Regions from separate parts of the Peribacillus sp. QJM3NY_7 genome, predicted to be linked through region 2. Evidence: riboswitches for the same ligand, from Rfam matches in the RefSeq annotation. Region 2 holds a riboswitch; the other holds the start of a gene.
What was found. Region 2 has a riboswitch for FMN ahead of AC0VX1_RS16570 (ECF transporter S component). Riboswitches for the same ligand answer to the same signal wherever they lie in the genome.
Positions count from the first base shown of each region.

Region 1: it holds a riboswitch for FMN, as region 2 does, so the genes downstream of both, ribE (riboflavin synthase) here and AC0VX1_RS16570 (ECF transporter S component) in region 2, are expected to answer to the same signal.

Region 1 covers NZ_CM149663.1:599,277-610,574, reverse strand. The annotation lists gene AC0VX1_RS02935 (DHH family phosphoesterase) at 1-173, opposite strand, end outside; gene ribH (6,7-dimethyl-8-ribityllumazine synthase) at 579-1,049, opposite strand; partial or broken gene ribB (3,4-dihydroxy-2-butanone-4-phosphate synthase) at 1,127-1,765, opposite strand; gene ribE (riboflavin synthase) at 1,784-2,422, opposite strand; FMN riboswitch at 2,569-2,700, opposite strand; gene AC0VX1_RS02915 (TspO/MBR family protein) at 2,903-3,640, shown strand; gene megL (methionine gamma-lyase) at 3,637-4,812, opposite strand; gene AC0VX1_RS02905 (DEAD/DEAH box helicase) at 5,039-6,175, opposite strand; gene AC0VX1_RS02900 (ATP-binding protein) at 6,223-7,500, opposite strand; gene putP (sodium/proline symporter PutP) at 7,666-9,135, opposite strand; gene AC0VX1_RS02890 (molybdopterin oxidoreductase family protein) at 9,293-11,298, shown strand, end outside.
Region 2 covers NZ_CM149663.1:3,466,966-3,478,263, reverse strand. The annotation lists gene serA (phosphoglycerate dehydrogenase) at 1-1,386, opposite strand, end outside; FMN riboswitch at 1,708-1,844, shown strand; gene AC0VX1_RS16570 (ECF transporter S component) at 2,009-2,590, shown strand; gene AC0VX1_RS16565 (ferredoxin) at 2,718-2,966, opposite strand; gene AC0VX1_RS16560 (YpbB family protein) at 3,256-4,320, shown strand; gene AC0VX1_RS16555 (RecQ family ATP-dependent DNA helicase) at 4,320-5,825, shown strand; gene AC0VX1_RS16550 (CPBP family intramembrane glutamic endopeptidase) at 5,815-6,441, shown strand; gene AC0VX1_RS16545 (LysM peptidoglycan-binding domain-containing protein) at 6,419-7,183, shown strand; gene AC0VX1_RS16540 (YpbF family protein) at 7,581-8,039, shown strand; gene AC0VX1_RS16535 (metallophosphoesterase) at 8,134-8,949, shown strand; gene AC0VX1_RS16530 (MerR family transcriptional regulator) at 9,048-9,941, shown strand; gene AC0VX1_RS16525 (genetic competence negative regulator) at 10,033-10,608, shown strand; gene AC0VX1_RS16520 (Glu/Leu/Phe/Val family dehydrogenase) at 10,878-11,298, shown strand, end outside.

The sequences.
Region 1 (11,298 bases), 2.7 Mb from region 2:
TCAGTAACGATCAATGTATCTTCAATCTTGGCCTGCTCAAGAAATGCACCTACATTCTGATTAAGGCGACCAATTGAATTATAACTAACCACTACTTCATCTCCGAATGCCAGCTTTGCTACAATGCCGCACCCGACTCCATCCAAATCATTATGTGTAAAGAGATGGTACACACAAACCCCTCCTAATAACTAATAAATTTACTTTTCCCTAAAGACATGAATTTCAATTGCAATCTTTACAATTGTAGCATAATCATATCTGCATATTTTATCATGCTTCCATTACGTGACGCTTTTGTTCGTTTTTTTTTCGATGAATTTCCTAATGATTCCTAATTCCCCATAATTTATAATAATAAATAATGAAAAAACACATTACTTTGAAATCGGGGTATTTCCAGTGAAGGAGTTTCGGTGAGTGTCGAAGAGCAGCATTAGCTAATCGATCAATGGCTAACTTTACGAACTTTAAAGAATTGCCAGATGGTTGAAGAAAGTTGACTCAATCAGACCACGATCCGGCACATCAAAAAAAAGCCGCAGGAATGTCATTCCCTGCGGCTTCCTTATGTGAAATCACTGTTCAATCAATTTTCCAAGGTTGGCCATTTCAATTGCACTAACGGCCGCTTCATAGCCTTTGTTACCTGATTTTGTTCCAGCACGTTCAATGGCTTGTTCAATATTCTCAGTTGTCAGCAAACCGAAGATAACCGGTACACCTGTTTCCAAAGAAACGGAAGCCATGCCTTTAGCTGCTTCATTGCAGACATAATCATAATGTGAAGTAGCACCCCTGATTACCGTTCCAAGACCGATTACCGCATCATATTTACCTGTATTCACAAGTTTCTTAGCAATTAACGGAAGTTCAAAAGCACCCGGGACCCACGCGATGTCAACATCATTCTCATCAACGCCATGACGCTTAAGGCCATCCATTGCCCCTCCTAAAAGCTTGCTTGTGATAAACTCATTAAATCTTCCTACCACGATTCCTACTTTCAATCCTGATCCGATTAATTGTGCTTCAATAGTTTTCCCCATGTCTAATTCCTCCTAATTTTTAAAAACAATAATTTTTTCATGTTAAGATTTCATTCCTTAAAAATCTTTCAAGCTTTCGGGATGTTCATTTCAAGTTCCTGTTTCCCGATTGGATCATTATGTTGAAGATACCGAACCAAATCGGCTATCGTAATGAACTTCAGGTTAAATTTATCAGCGATGACTTCTAAATCGGATACGCGGGCCATCGATCCATCTTCATTCATGATCTCACAAATTACACCGGCTGGAGCGGCACCGCATAACTTCGCCAAGTCCACCGATGCCTCCGTATGTCCTGCCCTTCTTAATACGCCGCCTTCTTTAGCGACTATCGGAAAAGTGTGACCAGGCCTTTGGAAATCTTCTGCGACCGAATCTTCATTAAGAAGCTCAAGGATGGTCAAGGACCGTTCAAAAGCACTGATTCCTGTAGAGGTGCTTTTATGATCGACACTTACCGTAAAAGCAGTGCAATGATGATCGGTATTTTCGCCTACCATAGGATGCAGTTTCAATTTTGCCGCCAGTTGTTCAGTGATGGTCGTACAAATCAAACCACGTCCATGAGTCGCCATGAAATTAATCGCTTCCGGTGTCGCCTTTTCGGCCAACACTACAAAATCCCCTTCATTTTCACGGTCTTCATCATCGGACACGATTACTACCTTGCCAGCCTTCAAATCTTCTATTGCTTCTTCTATTGTATGGAACATCATTACACCGCCCTTTTATTAGAATCCATGCTCTGCCAAAAACTCTAAATTCAGTCCTGGTTTTGGATTGCCATTTTTCATTTGATGTATTATATATTTCCCAATCATGTCGTTTTCGATGTTAACGATATCGCCAGCCGCTTTTTGTCCCAATATGGTGTCCTGATGAGTCAATGGAATCAATGATACCGTCAAAAGGTTCCTTTCGATCCCAAATATCGTCAAGCTTGTTCCATCAATGGCCACGGAACCTTTTGGAATGCAAAAGGCACTAAGCCCTTCTTCCAGTTGGATTACATAATATACGGCATTTTCTTTCCGTTCTTTTTTTATGATCGTTCCGGTTCCGTCGATATGACCTGAAACAAAATGACCGCCAAATCTTCCCTGTGCACTCATGGCTCGTTCGAGATTAACAGGTGATCCCAATTTTAACGTCCGGATCGAGGAAGCTTTGACCGTTTCCGGCATCACGTCGACCGTAAATAAACTTTTCGTGAAGGACGTTACCGTTAAGCAGACCCCGTTGACTGAAATACTATCCCCCAGATGCACATCTTCAAGGATTTTTTCAGAACGAATCGATAACTCCATACTGCTTTTTCCTTTTTTCAAGGAATGTACGGTACCGATATCCTCAATGATTCCCGTAAACATGTTTTTCCCCCTTTTATAAAATATAAAAAACCCCTTAGGATGGCCTAAGGGGTTAGCAGGAGAAATGAGTGAAAAAAATTGTATACCTAAAAAGCCTAATATTTTCATTTTCGAAAAATTAGGCGTACGTATACACTTGGGTTCCACACGTCCTTCTCCCATCCAGACTGTACTGTCGGCTTTGGAATCTCACCAAATCCTGCCTTTTAACAGGCTCGCGGGCTTAGAATTTCTTCATCACCGCCGGTTGGGATTTTCACCCGACCCCGAAGGACTAAAATAATATGAATCTTTGAATATTTTATCACCATAAAGTGAAGATGTAAAATTTCTAACCTTAAATGGTTCAATTGTTACAGGAACTTCCTAACTTTATGTAAAAATGATCCCCATTAACCCCGATGTGCTCCAAAAAGGTTAGGCAGGCTAAATATGTGGAATAGGATTAGAGAATCAAACTTCATATAAGGAGGAAGCTTAATGCTTATTTCCATCATCAACCTGATTTTCTATCTGTTCGTCGTCACGATGAATTTTTTAGCCAATTTCCTGCCATTGAACGGCCAGACATCAGGAGAGATTTCCGATAAACTTCATGTCGTTTTCACTCCTGCCGGATATGTATTTTCCATATGGGGCTTGATCTATTTCCTTCTCGCCATCTGGGTATTCAGGCAGTTTTTAAGTAAACATCAAAACAGCCCTGCTTATAAGGCATCCTTCCCTTGGTTCACTTTAAGCTGTGTCCTGAATGGCGCTTGGCTTTTAGCTTGGCACTATGAACACTATTTGTTATCCGTATTCATCATCATTGCTCTTTTGGCTACTTTAATAGTCATTTATACAAGCATAAAAAAAGTGGGACACACTACTTTCGACCTATTTCCGTTTTCCGTCTATACAGGCTGGGTAAGTGTTGCAACGATCGCTGACATTTCTTATTACCTAACCTATATCAAATGGGACGGTTTTGGGGTTTCCAGTTTAACCTGGACGATCGTCCTGCTGATTGCAGCAACAATCCTGGCCTTTGTCTTCGCAGGTAAAAACCGGGATTGGTGCTATCCTCTCGTATTCGTTTGGGCGTTCATAGGCATCGGGATACGAAATAGCTCCGCCTATCCTGTAATCACGGACATTTCTTATATCCTTGCTGCCATCACTTTTATCATATCCATAACCATATTCATAAAAAGTAGAAGGAATATGGTAGCCTAAAATGCTTGCTGAAGATCTTGCCATACATCCTGCCAAGCTTCTAGGCCAACTGAGAGACGGACCAGCTGGTCACTGATGCCCATTTGTTCCCGTGAATCTTCAGGAACGGCAGAGTGCGTCATGGTAGCGGGATGCTGGATCAATGTTTCGGCATCCCCAAGACTTACGGCAATTTTAATTAGATTCAATTTATTGAGAAATTCCTGTGCATCCTGTTTTGTGCCATGCAATTCGAAAGAGATAAGGCCGCCGCCATGTTTCATCTGTTTTTGCATGATATAATGATCCGGGGAAGTTTCATCACCTGGATAATATACCTTTTTCACCTTTGGATGGTTCTTAAGTTCATGAAAGATTGCCATTGCATTGGCCGAATGACGGTCCATCCTGACGGGCAAGGTCTTTAACCCCCGCAATAGTAGCCAGGCGTCGAATGGTGAAATGATTCCACCGATATCTTTCTGTGTAGTCCCAGCCATATGATTCATGAATTCCTTTTTACCGACGACAAGTCCCGCAACGACATCCCCATGCCCGCAAAGATATTTCGTAGCGCTATGAAGGACGATATCACAGCCATACTCAAGCGGTCTCTGTAGGTAGGGCGTCGAAAATGTATTATCGACTACGACCGTCACATTATATTCCTTCGCAACTTTCACCACCATCTGTAAGTCAATCATTTTCATCGTCGGATTGATCGGGGTTTCTACATAGATGCAGGTCGTTTCCGGCCGGATCATTTTCCTAAGCTGTTCTTCAGTATCCATTTCACAAAAATCATGAGTGATCCGGTATTTATTTTTCATTAGCTGCAGAAGGCCAAATGTACAACCATATACCCCCTGTGAGCAGAGGATGTGATCATCTGTTTTAGTTAACGCAAAAAGTACTGCTGAAACGGCAGCCATGCCTGAACCGAAAGCAAGGCCAGCTTCCCCGCCTTCCAGTGCGGCAATCTTTTCTTCAAGCACTTGTACCGTTGGATTTCCAAGGCGAGAATAAATATATCCATCTTCGATACCGGCAAAACGCCTCTCCCCTTGCTCGGCATTTTCGAAAGTGAATGTTGAGGTTTGGAATAAAGGTGTTGCCAAGCTTCCCAAATGCTTCTTCGAGTCATATCCTTCATGGATGACTGCCGTTTCAAATTGTTTATACTTTCTTGTCATACCGTTTCCCCCTAACCTATGTCTATTGCTATCATATGTCAAAAACCCATATTAAGGAAGCGTTTTCATTCATGATTATCACCCATAAATGAACACTGAATTTAGTAAAAATAAGCTTCATTCTGTTCAGTTGGATCCTGCAAATTGAGCACCTCTTTTAATTTTTAATTCTTACGTGAATTCCAAAAAAAAGGGACAGCCGCCATGGCCGTCCCTTTTTTGCGAATCATTCATCGACTACGATGTTTCCACCATAGAAGGTTACTCTCGTTAATGGTAACTCCAGTTCACGAGCCATTTTTTTCAACTCTCGCTCTTCTCTTTCCGTTACGATTGAAATGACCGTGCCATCTGCACCTGCACGCCCAGTTCTCCCGGATCTATGGATATATTGTTCGATATTGTCAGCCATATCAATATGAACGACCGCAGTAAGGCCTTTAATATCGAGCCCCCTGGCAGCTACATCCGTTGCTATCAGCATCGGGGATTTTCCGGAACGAAGCTTACGCAGTGCTTTCTCCCTGTCGACTTTATTGGATTCACCGTGAAGCACGCCCATTTCAATACCTTTATAACTCAGCTTTTCATGTAAGACGCTAAGCTCCGCAATATCATTCAGGAAGGCAAGTGCCTTCACATCTTTAAGTCTTGTGATTTTCTCGAGAATCTTGGACTTCTCCCGTCTCTCAACAACAAAGTAAAGATGGTCCACCTTGGATTCCATTTTTTCATTTTTATCGACCTTGATCATTTCGGGTTCATTCATGAATCCCCTGGCCGCTTTTTCCGTTTCCTCTGGCAGGGTTGCTGAAAACACCATGATTTGCCGATCTTTTAGTGTTGTTTTGATAATATTATTGATCGTTCCCATATGCTCTGGAATGATCAATTGGTCACCTTCATCAAGTACTATCGTCTTAACTTCATGCATCTTCAGTTTCTTTTGGGCAATCAATTCGTAAATCCGCCCCGGTGTTCCAGCAATCACCTGTGGACGCTTCTTCAGTTTGTCCAACTGCCTTTTCACATTAGCACCGCCGATGAATGCTGCACCCATTATGCCGCTTCCCTCTGACCAAATGCGAATTTCTTCATTGATCTGCATGACCAGTTCCCGTGATGATGCCAGAATCAAAGCTTGGGGCGATTTTTTTTCAGGATCAATCTTTTCCAGCAATGGCAGTAAATATGCCAATGTTTTTCCTGTACCTGTCGGTGATTCGGCCATGATATCCATTCCCTCGACAATCACGGGGATCGCTTTCGTTTGTATCGGGGTAAGTTGTCCGAATCCGGACTTTTTCCAGGCTTCTTGTATATATGGTTTTCTATCGTTTATTAATGCAGGTAATTCGCTCATATTGTTCTCCTTTAATATAAAACTTTTTCTATCTTTCATAGTACCATTTATTCTTGTCCAGTAGCCAACGGAATACGAATTGTAACCGTCGTCCCTTTGTTTATCTCACTTTCAAAATCCATTTCCCCGTGAAGGCGATGAACGATTTTCCGGCAAATTGCAAGCCCGATCCCTGAACCTTTTTCCTTCGTCGAGTAAAAAGGCTCACCAATCCGTTCAAGGCGCTCGGGTCCCATTCCCATGCCATTGTCACTTACGCTGACTACAGCATGTCCATCGATGATTTGCAGCGATATATCAATTTCCCCATTATCTTCGATCGCTTCAATGCTATTCTTGACGATATTGATTACCAACTGTTTAAGTTCAATTGAATCAGCCATAATATAAATCGGTTCGGCGGTTTTAATCCTTAGCCCCATTTCGATATTATTCAAATTCGTTTCTGCTTTCATCAACGTGAATACCTGTTGTAAACTGTCGGCAAGATCGATCCTGCAGAATGCGACATCCTGTTTCTTCCCGAGAACCAAAAGTTCACTTGAAATAATATTGATTCGGTCAATTTCCTTCAACATGATATCAGAATGCAGCGGGTTCACTTCCTGGGTCATATCCATTAACTGTACGAATCCTTTTAAAGATGTCAGCGGATTCCTTATCTCATGTGCGACGGCTGCAGCCAGATGTCCGATAACAGATAGCTTTTCAGACATGATCATCAATTCCTCTTCGCGCCGCAATTCGGTGATATCCCTTACGATGGCATATACTCCAAGCATTTCCGAGTGGACGATGATCGGTAAAAAAGTTACACGGATTATCCGTTGTTCATCACTGCTATTCTGTATGGTCGTTTCGAATTTTACAGCCTCCCCTTGAAGGGACTGTTGAAAGAATTTAGCTACTTTATCACTTTCATTCCAGTTGATGAGATGATTCGCATTCTTGCCTTTCAAATTTTCACTATGATGACCTAACAGTTTTTCTGCTTCCGGGTTTATCGAAACGACATTTCCTTCGAGATTCAGCTCAAGGACACAATCCGGGTTATGCTTGAACAGCGACCGATACTGTTCATCCTTCAGAATGAATTCCTGTTGGGACCTCAGCATTTTCCCCGTCCAATACCTGATTATGAAGTACAGGAAAAGTCCGGTTATGAATATGAACATCCACCCTTTGGAATGTTGAAACATTGCATATATCTGAACATCTGACCTTGCCTGCGTCATAGAGATGTAATCCGTAATGATAATCCATAAGACCCCAATGAATATATATATAAAAGCCACTTTACATGCAATTTTATGAGATTGGTTCATATTTTTTCCTTTGTATTGTTTTTTGGTTTATTATTCCCAAATCACTCAAAAAAAGCCCTCATGTTTTCAACATAAGGACTCTATCGATATTGTAACATATATATAGTAATCATTGTTTTATATCGTTAAAAAATCCAGCAGCATTACTACTGGATTTTCAATAAATCAAGAGAGGTCTTTAATGGCTTGATTGAATTCTTCTTCGATATCTTTTGTAGGCTTGGCCGATAGTAAGCTGAAAACGACCACCGCTATTGAACCAGCGATGAAACCAGGAATGATTTCGTATATTTCAGCAAACCTATCGATCATATCCCAGACGATCACGGTTGCCGTACCGACAATCATTCCCGCCAAGGCTCCCCATTTCGTCATCCGTTTCCAGTACAGGCTTAACAAAATGACAGGACCGAATGCCGCTCCAAAACCAGCCCATGCATAACCAACCAATTTAAGGATCGTACCGCTTGGATTAAAAGCCAATAATAGGGCAATGGCAGATATCGCCAATACGCCAAACCAACCTACCAGCACTAATTCTTTATCAGATGCGTTCGGCCGAATGAACTGCTTATAGAAATCATCTGTCAGAGCACTTGCCGATACTAACAGCTGTGATGCAATCGTACTCATGACCGCTGCTAAAATCGCAGCCAACAAGAAGCCTGTAATTAAAGATGGAAACAGTTCTTTAGCTAATATGATGAAGACGGACTCAGCATTCCTATCCCCTAAAGGACTATTTGTCAGGTTAAAATATGCTATCCCCACCAATCCGGTGAACATCGCTCCAACAATAGCAAAAATCATCCATCCCATGCCGATTCGCCGTGCACTTTTCAATTCTTTAACAGATGAGACCGCCATGAAGCGGACGATTATATGAGGCTGCCCGAAATAACCAAGCCCCCATGCCAGAAGAGATATGATGCCAATGGTTGATGTTCCTTCAAAAACATGCAATAAATTCGGGTTAATCGATTTTATTTCATTGAAGGTGGGATCCCAGCCCCCAATATTTACAATCGTGACAACTGGTACTAGAATTAAGGCAATGAACATGATTGTACCTTGTACAAAGTCCGTCCAGCTGACAGCCAGGAATCCGCCAAATAATGTATAAAGAATAACAACGCTTGCCGTCAGCCAGATACCCCACCGGTAATCTAAATTGAAAGCCGTACGGAAAAGCTCACCGCCTGCCACCATGCCTGAAGAGGTATAAAAGGTGAAGAAAATTAAAATGACCGATGCTGATACCACTTTTAAGACGCGGGAGCCATCTTTAAACCGATTTCCCAAAAAGTCGGGAATCGTAATCGAATTGCCGGCAATTTCCGTATATGTCCGAAGCCTTGGTGCCACGAATAACCAGTTTAAATAAGAGCCTGCACACAGGCCGATGACAATCCAGCCAGCACTCAACCCGCTTATGTACATCGCACCAGGAAGACCCATCAACAGCCAGCCACTCATATCGGAAGCCCCTGCACTCAATGCCGTTACAGCCGGCCCCAAGTTCCGGCCGCCAAGCATGTAATCGGTTAAGTTAGCCGTTTTCCGATAGGCCAAATAACCAATTAAAAGCATACCTGCCATGTATATTGCAATTGATATTATAATTCCATATTCCAAAAATGAATCCTCCTATTTATAGGTTAATTTTCATCTTGTAAGCTTATCAGAAAAAAAAACATATGTTAAGAAGTTCTTGCACCTTTCAACGATTTCACTTTCAATATAAGTAAGAAAATTCATTTTATTAGAATAAATCATTTAGGAGGAATACGCCATGCAATCCTATATCAATCAGCCAGATGGAGTCTTTCCCTCTGTTTGTTCTCTTGACTGTCCTGATCAATGCGGTTTACTGCTGCACAAAAAAGATGGGAAAATCATTAAAGTTCAAGGAGATCCTGATCATCCAGTCACAAAAGGGAATATTTGCAACAAAGTCCGCAACATGACTGCCCGCCTATATGACCCCAATCGCTTAAAACAGCCATTAAAGCGCATCGGTCCGAAAGGAAAAGGGAATTTCGCTCCAATCAGCTGGGAAGAGGCCATTGATACAATCACTTCCAAATGGAAAGACTTGATTGAAATGCATGGACCGGAAAGCATACTTCCTTATAGCTTTTACGGAAACATGGGCAACCTCAGCGCCGAGGGGATGGATCGCCGCTTTTTCCACAAACTCGGCGCAAGCATGCTCGAGCGTTCCATTTGTAATGCGGCAGGCTCAGTCGGATACAGCTATACAATGGGTGGTTCATTCGGCATCGATCCAGAAGAAACGATTCATACGAAGCTTTTCATCATGTGGGGCATCAACGCTGTGAGCACAAATATGCACCAAGTGACGCTTGCCCAGCAAGCCCGAAAAAACGGGGCCAAAGTAGTTGTCATTGACGTTCATAAAAACCAAACCGGCAAGTGGGCAGATTGGTTCATTCCGATTCTGCCCGGCACCGATAGTGCACTTGCCCTCGGATTAATGCATATTCTTTATGCCGAGAATCTAGTCGACCAGCCCTTTCTCGATGAATACACAGTGGGTGCTGCTGAATTGCGCGAACATGTCCGCCAATATGACCCTGCGACCGTCTCCGCGATAACTGGCGTTCCCATTGATGACTTATATGAACTTGCCAGGATGTATGGCACCACAAGCCCATCATTCGTTCGGATAGGCAATGGCCTGCAGCACCATGACAATGGAGGCATGGCGGTACGTACCATTGCCTGCCTGCCTGCCCTTACCGGCCAATGGATGGAGGAAGGCGGCGGAGCCATCAAAGGGAATTCAGGATATCTGGCCTTTAATATAAATGCCTTAAGACGTCCTGATTTATTGCGAAATAAAGCTACCCGGACCATTAATATGAACCAAATCGGCCAAGCTCTTATGGAAAAAGAAAACCCGATTCGCTCTATGTTTGTATACGGCTCCAACCCAGCACTTGTCGCTCCGAATGCAAATAAGGTGCAGGAAGGTCTAATGCGGGAAGATCTATTCACAGTGGTACATGATCTATTCTTAACCGAAACGGCCATGTTTGCCGACCTCGTCCTTCCTGCCACGTCATCTTATGAAACGGAGGATTTTTATAATTCATATTGGCATAATTACGTCCAAATACAAAAACCTGTAGTCGAAAAATATGGCGAATCGAAATCGAATGTTGAATTGTTCAAACTGTTGGCTGCTGGAATGGGATTTGGGGAACAAGCATTTGGAGATTCAGAGGAAGATATGATACGGCAGGCTCTGGATTTTCCCGACAACCCGCATTTGGAAGGCATCACCTATGACTCCCTTTCAAGGAATCAATTTGTCAAAGCCAAAATGCAGCCGATGTTCCCAGGCAAACTCCCGACACCAAGCGGTAAAATCGAACTTTATTCCGAACGGATGAAGCGGGATGGATTCGAGCCATTGCCCACATATACGCCTATCATAAAAGACAGCGACCTGCCATTTTTATTCATTCCGGCACCTAATCACAATTTCTTGAATTCAACCTTTTCTAATAATGCCAAACATATCTCCATGGAAAAGGAACCGAAACTGCACATGAATGCCGCTGATGCCAAAACAATGGGGATAGCCGCCGGAGATATGGTTAGAATCTGGAACGGTCGCGGTGAATGCTTGCTTACCGCTGCTCCCGGTGAAAATGTGTTACCAGGCGTTCTTGTCAGCCAAGGCTTGTGGCAGAATACGCCCGAAACAAAGCAACACATCAATTCCCTTACCCCAGATCGCCTCGCGGATATGGGTAATGGCGCCGTTTT
Region 2 (11,298 bases):
ACCGGGTTTATCGGTATGCTGGATATAAAGTAAATTCGATTCTGGGTGAAAGTCGATTTTGAAACCATTCAAACTTACAATTCGAGAACCGTAATTTTCGATATAGGTCCCACTTATTGTTAATTCTCGGTTGTCACCTTTTACTTTAAGGCTGATCAAATTCGAGTAACCTAATGAGTCCGTAGAGATTTTTTCACCAATGGTTATGCCACGCTCTTTTGCGATCAACAAGGCATTCACTTCATTGACTGATGCATCGACTCTTGATCTTAAAAAGCCGGAGATTAAACTTTTTGTAAGAATCGCGGTATCGAAATCCAAAGATTCTCCTGCATATGTAACGGAGATTTCCTGAATTCCTTCATTCATGCACTGGGAAGCAATCGATCCCATTTGCTGAACAAGTTGATGGAATGGCTGTACCTTTTCAAACACTTCTTTAGATATGGCTGGAAGGTTGATTGAGCTTGAGACTGGATTTCCTTCGAAATAGGTCAAAACTTCTTGGGCAACCTGTACGGCGACATTCAATTGGGCTTCTTTCGTGGAAGCGCCTAGATGCGGTGTAGCAATGACGCTGTCCAGTTCCAGCAGTTTATGGCCAAGTGGAGGTTCTTCGACGAAAACGTCCAGTGCCGCCCCTGCAACATGCCCTTGAACTAACATTTCATATAAATCATCTTCGTCTAGAATTCCACCACGGGCGCAGTTCAGTACATAAACCCCTTTTTTACAGGTAAGCAGTTTTTCTTTATTAATTAATCCTCTAGTTTCATTCGTTAGTGGTGTATGAACAGTAATGATGTCTGCTTTAGGAAGCAATTCATCCAATGGCAGGGCCGTTACGGACATTTTCTTTGCACGATCTACAGTCAGGAACGGGTCATAGACAATGACATCCATGCCAAACACTTTAGCACGTTTGGCAAGTTCCCCTCCGATGCGTCCAAAGCCAACTATGCCTAATGTTTTTCCACGAAGTTCAGTTCCCGTATATGAAGAACGTTTCCACTCCCCATTTTTCAATGAAGCATAAGCTTGCGGAATGTGGCGCATTAATGAAGCCATCATCGCGAATGTATGTTCAGCTGTTGAAATGGTGTTGCCGTCAGGTGCATTAACCACGACAATCCCGCGTTTTGTCGCTGCGGGGATGTCTATGTTATCAACACCGACACCAGCGCGGGCTATAATTTTCAACTGCGGCATACGGTTCATTAAATCTTCCGAAACCTTTGTTGCACTTCTCACAAGAATTGCATCGATCTGATCAAGTTCGTTTGCAGCTTCCTCTACGGTCTTCTGAGTGAGCTGAATATTGGATGCTTCTGAAAGCGGTCCAAGTCCTTCTGGTTTAATGGCGTCTGCTACTAAAATCCGATACACGTCTAAACACCTTCCTAAGGAAAAAAGTTATCTTAAATTTCAGTTAATTTTACAATTGAAATGCTGATAATGTCAATTTGGCATATCTGAATGAAAGCGCTTAAACAAATGATTTTCAACTGATCATCCGTTTAAGGTGGCGATATAAATAGCTTCGCTCCTTTTGCGAAAAATTTTCGAATTGCCATATTGTAAATCCGCTGTTTGTTTTAAGCCGTTCACTGCGACAATCGATATTCATCCTACATGCATCAAATGAGAAAAAATGCTATCAAAAAAAAGGCATTTCAGATATAATGGGAAGTATAAAAAATTTTATAGGTCTATCTTCGGGGCGGGGCGCAATTCCCCACCGGCGGTGATGAAGGAATTTCTACTTCTAAGCCCGCGAGCCTTACAAGGCAGGATTTGGTGTGATTCCAAAGCCGACAGTATAGTCTGGATGGGAGAAGATGGAGGTTCCTTAGTGCGTTTCAACAGTTATTTGCTGAACGTTTGTTTGATGTAACCTTTAATTTATCCCTTTAATTCCATTGGAATTAAAGGGTTTTTATTGAACATCAACATATTTTGGAATCCTAACCTCTTTTTCAGGTAGATCGGAAAAGAAGGAGAGAGAACTATGAAAAAGAACAAAGTGAAAAAAATGGTCTCACTTGCCATGATGGGAAGCATTTCGTATTTATTGATGCTTTTAAATTTCCCGTTTCCAGGATTCCCGCCTTTTCTCAATGTTGATTTTAGCGACATACCAGCACTGATGGCGGCATTGATTTTCGGTCCGATGGCTGGAATTCTAGTCGAGTTCATTAAAAACCTATTGGATTTAGTCATGACAGGGACCTTGACTGCTGTGCCTGTGGGGCATATCGCTAACTTTATAGCCGGAATACTGTTTGTCTTGCCGACTTATTATGTATTTCAGAAAATCAATTCAAAAAAAGGAATGACGTTCGCCTTACTTGCGGGAACAGTTTCCATGGCAGTATTCATGAGCGTATTAAACTATTTTGTCTTTTTACCGGCTTATACCTTCTTTATGGGATGGGATGCCATGTCGGCGCCCGAGTCAAGAAAGTTCGTTACGACGGCAATCTTGCCTTTCAACGTGATTAAAGGCGTGCTCATCACATCTGTATTCATGTTGCTGTTCATTAAATTACAGACATGGATCAATAAGCAAACATTATATAAAAATGCTTAATGGCATTGACGATAGATATGAAAAAACAACCGGATATCCATATCCGGTTGTTTTTTTTATGCCTGTTTTTTGGTATGTGCATTGGCCAAAAGAAAAAGCCATTCTCGATTGAAAATGGCTTGTACCTTTATTCGAATTTTAGTGCATCTCCGTCAAATGCCTCGTCAGCAACTTTGATGGAATCCGTTGGGCATCCTTCAAATGCATCCATCATGTCGTCTATAAGTACATCTGGAATTTCAACGATTCCCTCGTTATCGTCAAGGGTAACAAATGCAATCCCTTCGTCATCATAATCATATATATCTGGTGCAGCTGCTCCGCAAGCTCCACAAGCTATGCATGTTTCTTTATCCACAATAGTAAATTTAGCCATGAATATAACCCCTCCTAAGTTGATTAACAACTGATAATCTTGTATTTCAGATTATTATCTCTTTCTTATTGTAAGACCGAATGCCAAACTTTTCAATAGAAATTGTATTGATAATAACTATCATGTAGCTGAATGTCAACGAAAAACATCGGAAAAATTAACTTGGTCCTTTCCATGTTTCGTCATTTAGTCACATAATTTCCGTTGTATTCATCAATAATAACGGCGGTTTTTGCAGATTTTTGTTACAATGGGTTTATTGGTTAAATGAAACAAGGATGTGAGTCCCATGAATAATTATCTACAGGCCATCATTCTATATGCGATAAAAAAATTTCAAGGTGAGCGCTCCATTTATGCTATATACCATATGCTGCAGGGTAAGAAATCGTCACAAACCATCCAAGATGCCCATTTATTCGGGTTAACGGATATTTTTGGGACAATACCTCGATTTACCCGTCAGCAATTAAATCAAAACATTGAACATTCACTTAAGCATGACTTAATTAATTTAACGGATAAACAGGATGCATATGAAATTAGTTTGCAAGGTGAACGAATGTTGGACGATTACTTTAAAAATAATCCTTTTCCGGAGTATTTAAATGGTTGGAAGTATCACAATATCACCCCTGTTTTCTGGGGAAGGTTAAATTTACTCATTCAAACCATATCCCATATTGTCCACAATGAAAGACGTTTTTATCCGATACAACGAAATCCCAAAATTCAATTCTTCGTAAAGGAATTTTTACATGCCAATCGTCAGGATCGAGCGTTGATTGCCCAACATTTATATGATGAACTGGTATCCCTTTTAGAAAATCAAAGTGATATGAAACGAGACATTTTCATTTTGAAATTGACCGGGATAAACAGGATTGGTCTAACGTTTGAACAGATTGCCAAAAGGAAAAATACGGAAGAAGAGTATGTTCGCTATACATTCCTTGACTCATTGCATCAAATGCTTGCAGATATGGAAACGGGTGGTGATTACCCTCTCTTATCCTCATTAACCAATGATTGGAAAAGAAGTGGTAATCCTCATTTGACACAATCTACAAAGACTACTTTACGATACATCCAGGAAGGGAAAAACCTCGGTGAAATAGCTGAAATCCGCAGATTGAAAGTCAACACCATCGAAGATCACCTCGTAGAAATTGTTTTATCGGAAAAGGATTTTCCGATTTCCGATTATGTGACAATCGAGGATGAGAAGGAAATCGCTGAAGCGATTAAGGAACTTGGTACAAAAAAGCTTAAAGCTATCAAGCAGATGGTCGATAATAAACAAATAAGCTTTTTCCAAATAAGACTTGTACTTGCGAAAATAGGTGAGAGATGATGAACATAGAACGAGTCCTCAAAGAAAAATTCGGTTTTGATGAATTCCGTCCTGGACAGAAGGAAGTGGTTGAATCATTGATGTCCGGCCGTCATACATTAGCGATGCTCCCAACCGGGTCAGGTAAATCATTATGTTATCAGCTGCCTGCTTATCTGGTGAATAAGACTGTCATAATTGTCTCCCCGTTATTATCTTTAATGCAGGATCAAGCGGATCAGCTGAAGATGAGCGGCGAAAAAAGTGTATTGACCCTCAACTCTTTTTTGACGCTTAATCAAAAAAGGAAAGCTTTCGATCGGTTACATAGTTATCGATTTATCTTTTTATCTCCTGAAATGCTGAGCATCGATGGTGTGATAAAATCCTTGAAATCCATAGAAATAGGTTTGTTCGTCATAGACGAAGCACACTGCATTTCACAATGGGGGTACGATTTCCGTCCGGATTATTTGAATTTAGGAGAAGTGAGGCGTGAGCTGAATAATCCGTTGACGCTTGCCCTGACGGCAACTGCAACCGATGAGGTCCGGAGGGACATCGTTGTTAAACTTAACATTGGGCAGGCCGAGGAAATGGTTTCATCGGTTGATCGTGAAAATATTGCCATTATTATCGAGCGAATGTTCAGCTACGATGAGAAGCTAGCCCGTGTGCTGGAGCTTGTCAGGAAATTTACCGGAAGCGGAATTATTTATTTTTCCTCTAAAAAAGTGGCGGAATCAGTCGCTGGTTTTTTACAGGATAACGGGATCGATAGTGTCAATTATTATCACGGTGGAATGGAGCAGGAACAAAGGATGCTCATTCAGCAGCAATTCATTTCCGGCCAGCTGAAAATCATATGCGCAACAAGTGCTTTTGGAATGGGTGTGAATAAATCGGATGTCAGATATGTTATCCATTATCATATCCCGTCCACGATGGAAGCATATCTTCAGGAGATTGGCAGGGCGGGGCGAGACCGGAAACAAAGTGTGGCTGTCTTATTATATAGCGAAGGGGATGAAGGGCTTCCCCTTCATTTGATGGAGCAACAGTTGCCTACGGATTCGCAAATCGATGGTGTATGTTCTTTCCTTAATGAATCACAAAAGAATTTGGCGAATTTGACCCCCTCAGAAAAAGAGCAGCTGTCGCAATCCTTTTCGTTAAACGAAATCCAGCTCCGTTTTTTTACCCAGTTTATTATGGGCAATAACCAGGATCAAGTGGCAGAGATGAAAGAGTATTGTAAGAAGAGGAAAATCAGGAATCAAGAAAAGCTGCATAAATTCCTTCACTGGATATATGCACAGGAATGTCGCCGTTCAGGGATACTGGACTATTTTGGAGAAAAGCATCGGGAAGCGAACCCCATCTGCTGTGATATCTGTGGGATGGATTCCGAAAAAATGGCTGATGTTTGGCCGGAAGTAAAGGTGGATCCGGCCAATTCCTTTTCCACTTGGAAAAAGGAATTGGCTTATATCTTACTAAAGAAGGAAAATGGCAATGAAAAATAAGCAAGCTGAATTAATTAAACAACTTACAGATAAACAGTTGCTATATAATTTGTTTCTTACACAAATTATTCTCTTAACGTTAGCCACTTTTTTAGGTATTATTTTATTTAAAGACCGTTCTGCTTTTTTCGACTTATTTATCTTTGATGACCTGAACATTTTGCTGATTGGTGTTCCTGCGGGAGTCATTGTCGTGTTAATTGACATATTGCTTATGAAAGTGACACCATCTTCCTATCAGGATGATGGCGGCATTAATGAACGCATTTTCAGTAATTTGTCATACCCGATGATATTTGTCGTAGCTTTGGTTGTAGCGGTAAGTGAAGAAGTATTATTCCGAGGAGTGTTGCAAACACATTTTGGGTTGCTGCTTACGAGCCTCATTTTTGCAGCTGTTCATTATCGTTACCTTTTTAATTGGTTTTTATTTTTAAATGTATTGGTTTTGAGCTTCTTTATCGGGTTTCTATTTGAAATGACTAATAATATCATCGTGACGATAACGGCCCACTTTTTGATTGACTTTATCCTTGGTATTTTAATCAGGAACAAAAAGCAAAGAGGGTTTAGCAAGAAAGGGGGTGACTTGAATGAGCCGGGTGCAAAAGAATGAAAAAGAAAATGATCAGGCTGTTGAACTTCGTTCGCGAATTGAACGCCAGAAGGCTAAGTCATCATTGCCCAAACGGAGCAAAGTCCACCAGAATAAAAAGAAAAAAAGTAAAGTGAAGATTAAACTTCCAATGATACAATTATTAGCGTTATTTTTCATTTTGCTTCCAATTGGATTTTACAGCCTTTATACATATTTTCAGGATAGGCCTTTACCTGTTACTAAAAGTGACCAAGTCGTCTTAAAAGAGGAAGATAAAGAATCGATTCCAACTACAGCAACGGCAGAGGACTTAAAGGAAAAAGAGTCGGCAAAGGCTGAAGCGGAGAAAGAAAAAGAAGAAGCTGAGGCTAAGGCTAAAGCTAAAGCCAAAGCGCAGCAGGAAGCTAAGGAAAAAGCCAAGGCACAGGAAGAAGCTGAAGAAAAGGCTAAAGTGCAGCGGGAAGCTGAGGCTAAAGCCAAAGCGCAGCAAGAAGCAGAGGAAAAGGCCAAGGTGCAGCAAGAAGCTGAGGAAAGGGCAAAGAAAGCAGCAGCAGAAAAGAAAAATGTACAAGCCGCTAAATCGGATAAAGAGGAATACAAAGTTGTTTTACATACTGTTCAAGGTGAAGAAACATTATTTCGCATTTCAATGAATTACTACAAATCACAGGAAGGAATTGCTCTGATCAGGGAGTGGAATGGGCTGAATGGCAATGAAATTTCCAGGGGTCAGGTTTTGAAAATTCCGATCAAGAAATAATGATGGCACCTTAAGAAAAAATTAAGTTTTTAAATCCTTCTATTTCAAAACAAAAAAGACTTTAGGCAAAAGGAGTTCTACCTTAATGTTAAAACAAAATTGATTGGAGCGGGTGTTCGAGACTCCTGCGGGGAAAGCGTGTCCAAGGGAGAACCTCGCAGGCGCAATGGCGCCGAGGGCGGGCCGCCTCGGAAAGCGAGTGCCTGAAGTGAAAATCAACATTCAAATTTTAAAAACCTAAAACGAGTTTGTCTCCAGTCTGACCCTGTCTTTATAGGCAGGGTATTTTTAATATTGTTCAACTTGGTTAAGTATGAAGGGCATCGTGACAGGTACATTATCATTTTTTCCTCTACTCTTTCATATCATGATTTGAAAGAGCAGAGGAGGAAATGCGATGGAATCGACAATCATTTTACTGGATGAGAAAACGGATCAAGCAACAAAACAAATGCTGCAAAATGTCGTGGATCGGAAGAAAAAATTCGAGGCACTTAAAAAGAAGCACCTTCAAAGCTTATGGGCAACCATGATTGTTGCTGTCCTTTTTATGATTTATCTTTATTTTTATATCGTTGTACCTTATTCTTATTCCTTTTTCAGTATGTTTAGTGTTTTCGTCGACCATTTTAGCCATTTCCTTTTTTTGGCGGCAGCGATTGGTCTATATGGATATATGGTTTTAATTAAAAAAAAGCTAGATAAAGCTGAAAAGGAGTTTCAACTGCTACGCTGTGAAATCATTAATAAAAGTAAGCAATTGTGGGAAAAAGAGGAAGAATGGAAAAATCGCCATAAGGTTTTTGAAATGATGAAGAAGAATTATGATATTAACCTATATCATGAAAATAAATGATGATCGCGTTAAATCATATTTAATTGCGGGTAATACCGTTTTATGGTTATATGAAAGTACGTTTGGATAAGGATGGAAAGAAGGTTTAACGATGATGTTATGGTTATCTGGCTTATTTTTAATCATCATCCTGCTGTCATTTGCCATGATCTTTTACATGTGGCGTACGGCTATGCAAGATAGGGTGATTTCTCAAGACCTATATTTCAAAGACTTTCCTGAAGGCTTTGGCGATGTGCGGATTTTTTTTATATCCGATCTTCATCGGCGTATCGTTGCGGATAAATTGATTGAGGAAACACGTGACAAGGCAGATTTGGTGATAATCGGCGGTGACATTAGGGAAAGCGGGGTTCCCTTAGAACGTGTGGAAAAAAATATATTGAAGTTAAAAGAACTTGGTCCCCTTTATTTTGTTTGGGGTAATAATGATTATGAAGGAGACTTCCATGAATTGGATGCGACGCTTTTGAAACATGGGGTGAAGATCCTTGATAATACAGCTGTTTCTTTTGAGTCTCAGAATGGAAGCAAAATCGCTCTTCTGGGCATTGATGATATATCGGAAGAACGTGATAGGCTTGACCTTGCCCTGTCGGATTGCGGGAATGAAGATTTCCGGATTTTGGTGAGCCATAATCCATTGGTCAAGAAACAGTTGAATCCGGAACACCATATTAGTCTTGTCCTGTCAGGTCACACCCATGGCGGTCAGATTCGCATATTCGGATTCGGGCCCTATCAGATCGGAAGCGTTAAAAAAGAGGGGGACTGTATATATATGACGAGTAATGGCTATGGGACAAGCGCAGTGCCTTTAAGGCTTGAAGCTAAGCCTGAAACGCACCTCTTCACCCTGAAAAGGGGGACAGACACCGAAATAGGCGAAGCGGTGGAAAAAACCTATTAGGATGCTTTTAAGCGAGTATACCGGGATTTTACAGACCTTGAAAAATCCACTATAATTTCATCAAATGATCGTACAGTTATTGGAGGCCTTGTAAAACCATGCAAGAAGGTAAATATAATATAAAGGCAGTTTCAAAGCTGCTGGACATTCAGTCGGGAACCCTTAGGGCTTGGGAAAGGCGCTATAAATTTATCGAACCTGTAAGGAATGAATCGGGGCACCGGCTGTATACTGAAAAACATCTGCAAATCCTTAAGTGGCTCATTACTAAAACAAAGCAAGGTTTTACAATAAGCCAAGCCGTTTCACTTCTCGAAAGTACAGGCACCCTGGCGCCTGGAGTTCCTGAAACGAACCGTAAGGATGAACAAGCGATTAAGTTATCGGATGAATTAATCGAAGCTCTATTGAATTTCAATGAAAATAAAGCCCATATGCTGATAAGCCGGGCATTCAGTATGTATACAATCGAACAAACCATAGTGGATGTACTCGGTTCAATAATGGTTCAGATTGGGGATAAGTGGGAAAGGGGAGAAATTACTTCCGCTCATGAACACTTTGCGTCGAACATAATAAAATCCAGGATCAGTTCGGTTATGCATACAATTCCGACTAATGGTTTTCTTCCGAAAGCCCTTACCGTCTGCGCTCCCGGTGAAAAACATGAATTTGGACTATTAATCTTCACCATTTTTTTGAAGCGGAAAGGGTTTGAAACCATTTATTTAGGGGAATCCATTGCTGATAAGGACCTTTTCACCGTTCTAAATATCATTAAGCCCTCTTACCTATTCATGTCATGTTCACTGAAAGAGAATCTTGATGGAACATTTAAGCTGGTTGAAGCGTTAATAAAGGATTTTCCGGATTTGAAGGTGGGTCTTGGCGGTGCGGCTTTGAGCCTTATTTCTGAAGAAGACCGAACTGCCTTCAGCGGAGTCTTAATGGGGGACACGCAATCGAAATGGGAGGAGTGGCTGAAAGGTTAGCGACGGCCGTATTAGGAGAAATAATGGATATGCACTCTAAGACCAAGGCTTCATATGATGTATGAAGATGGTAACCAGGGGGCATTTTTTTATGAAGCTGGAGCGATTAACTAATAATAAAATCAAGATTTTTTTGACCCTTGATGATTTAATTGATAGAGGCATAACGAAAGAAGATATTTTAGGGAATTCCTTAAAGGTCCACAAGCTATTTCAGGATATGGTCGAAGAAGCGTGCGAAGAACTCAGCTTTAAAATGAGTGGCTCCATTGCAATCGAAATTTTCTCCTTGCCTGCACAAGGGTTGATAATCATTGTGACAAAGGAAGAAGAGGAACTATTGGCAGACGAAGAGGAATTTTTGGATTTACAGGTGAAAATTGATGATTTCCCCCATATTCTTTATGTTTTCGATGACTTTGAAGATATCGTCCAATTATCTCATAGATTATCTTTTCAAGGTTTGCTTAAAAGTACCCTTTATCATTTTGAGGGTAGATACTATTTACTTATCGAAAATGTTAAAGACACGACATATGACACGGTCATATCTCTAGCGGCTGAGTATGGCCATGCATCTACATTGACACTCAGCCGCATCAATGAATATGGAACATGTATCATCGAAAATGAAGCGATACATGTTTTGCTCAAACATTTTAGCTGATGTAAAACAAAGAAGACAAGGCAGCCGCATTACGGTAAAAAATGTGGTTTGCCTTTTTTTATGTCAACTTTCGGCCGAACAAGATATACGGTAAAAGAGTAAGAAAGCAGTTGATATGATAACGTTTTCATTTTTAGAATATTTCCAACTTTTAATTTCCCGTTTTTACTCTTGCATAAATGTAACGAAGGTGTATACTAGCACATGAAGAGGACTATTTGTACATTATAATATTATATATGGATGAGATATTCTAGGAGGTACTTTTAATGGAATCGGCAAAAGGCAATAGCCATGTAAATGAAGAAGAAAAAAACGACGTACTGAGGTCAACCCAAACTGTAATACATAAAGCTTTGGATAAGCTGGGTTACCCGGAAGAAGTTTTTGAGCTGTTGAAGGAACCTTTGCGTTTATTGACGGTGAAGATACCGGTACGCATGGATGATGGATCGGTTAAAATTTTCACGGGTTACCGTGCGCAGCATAACGATGCTGTTGGGCCTACAAAAGGCGGTATCCGTTTTCACCCTAATGTAACGGAACGTGAAGTGAAGGCATTATCCATTTGGATGAGTTTGAAATGCGGTATCGTAGATTTGCCATACGGCGGGGGTAAAGGCGGTATCGTTTGTGATCCTCGTAATATGTCATTCCGTGAGCTTGAAAGACTGAGCCGGGGCTACGTTC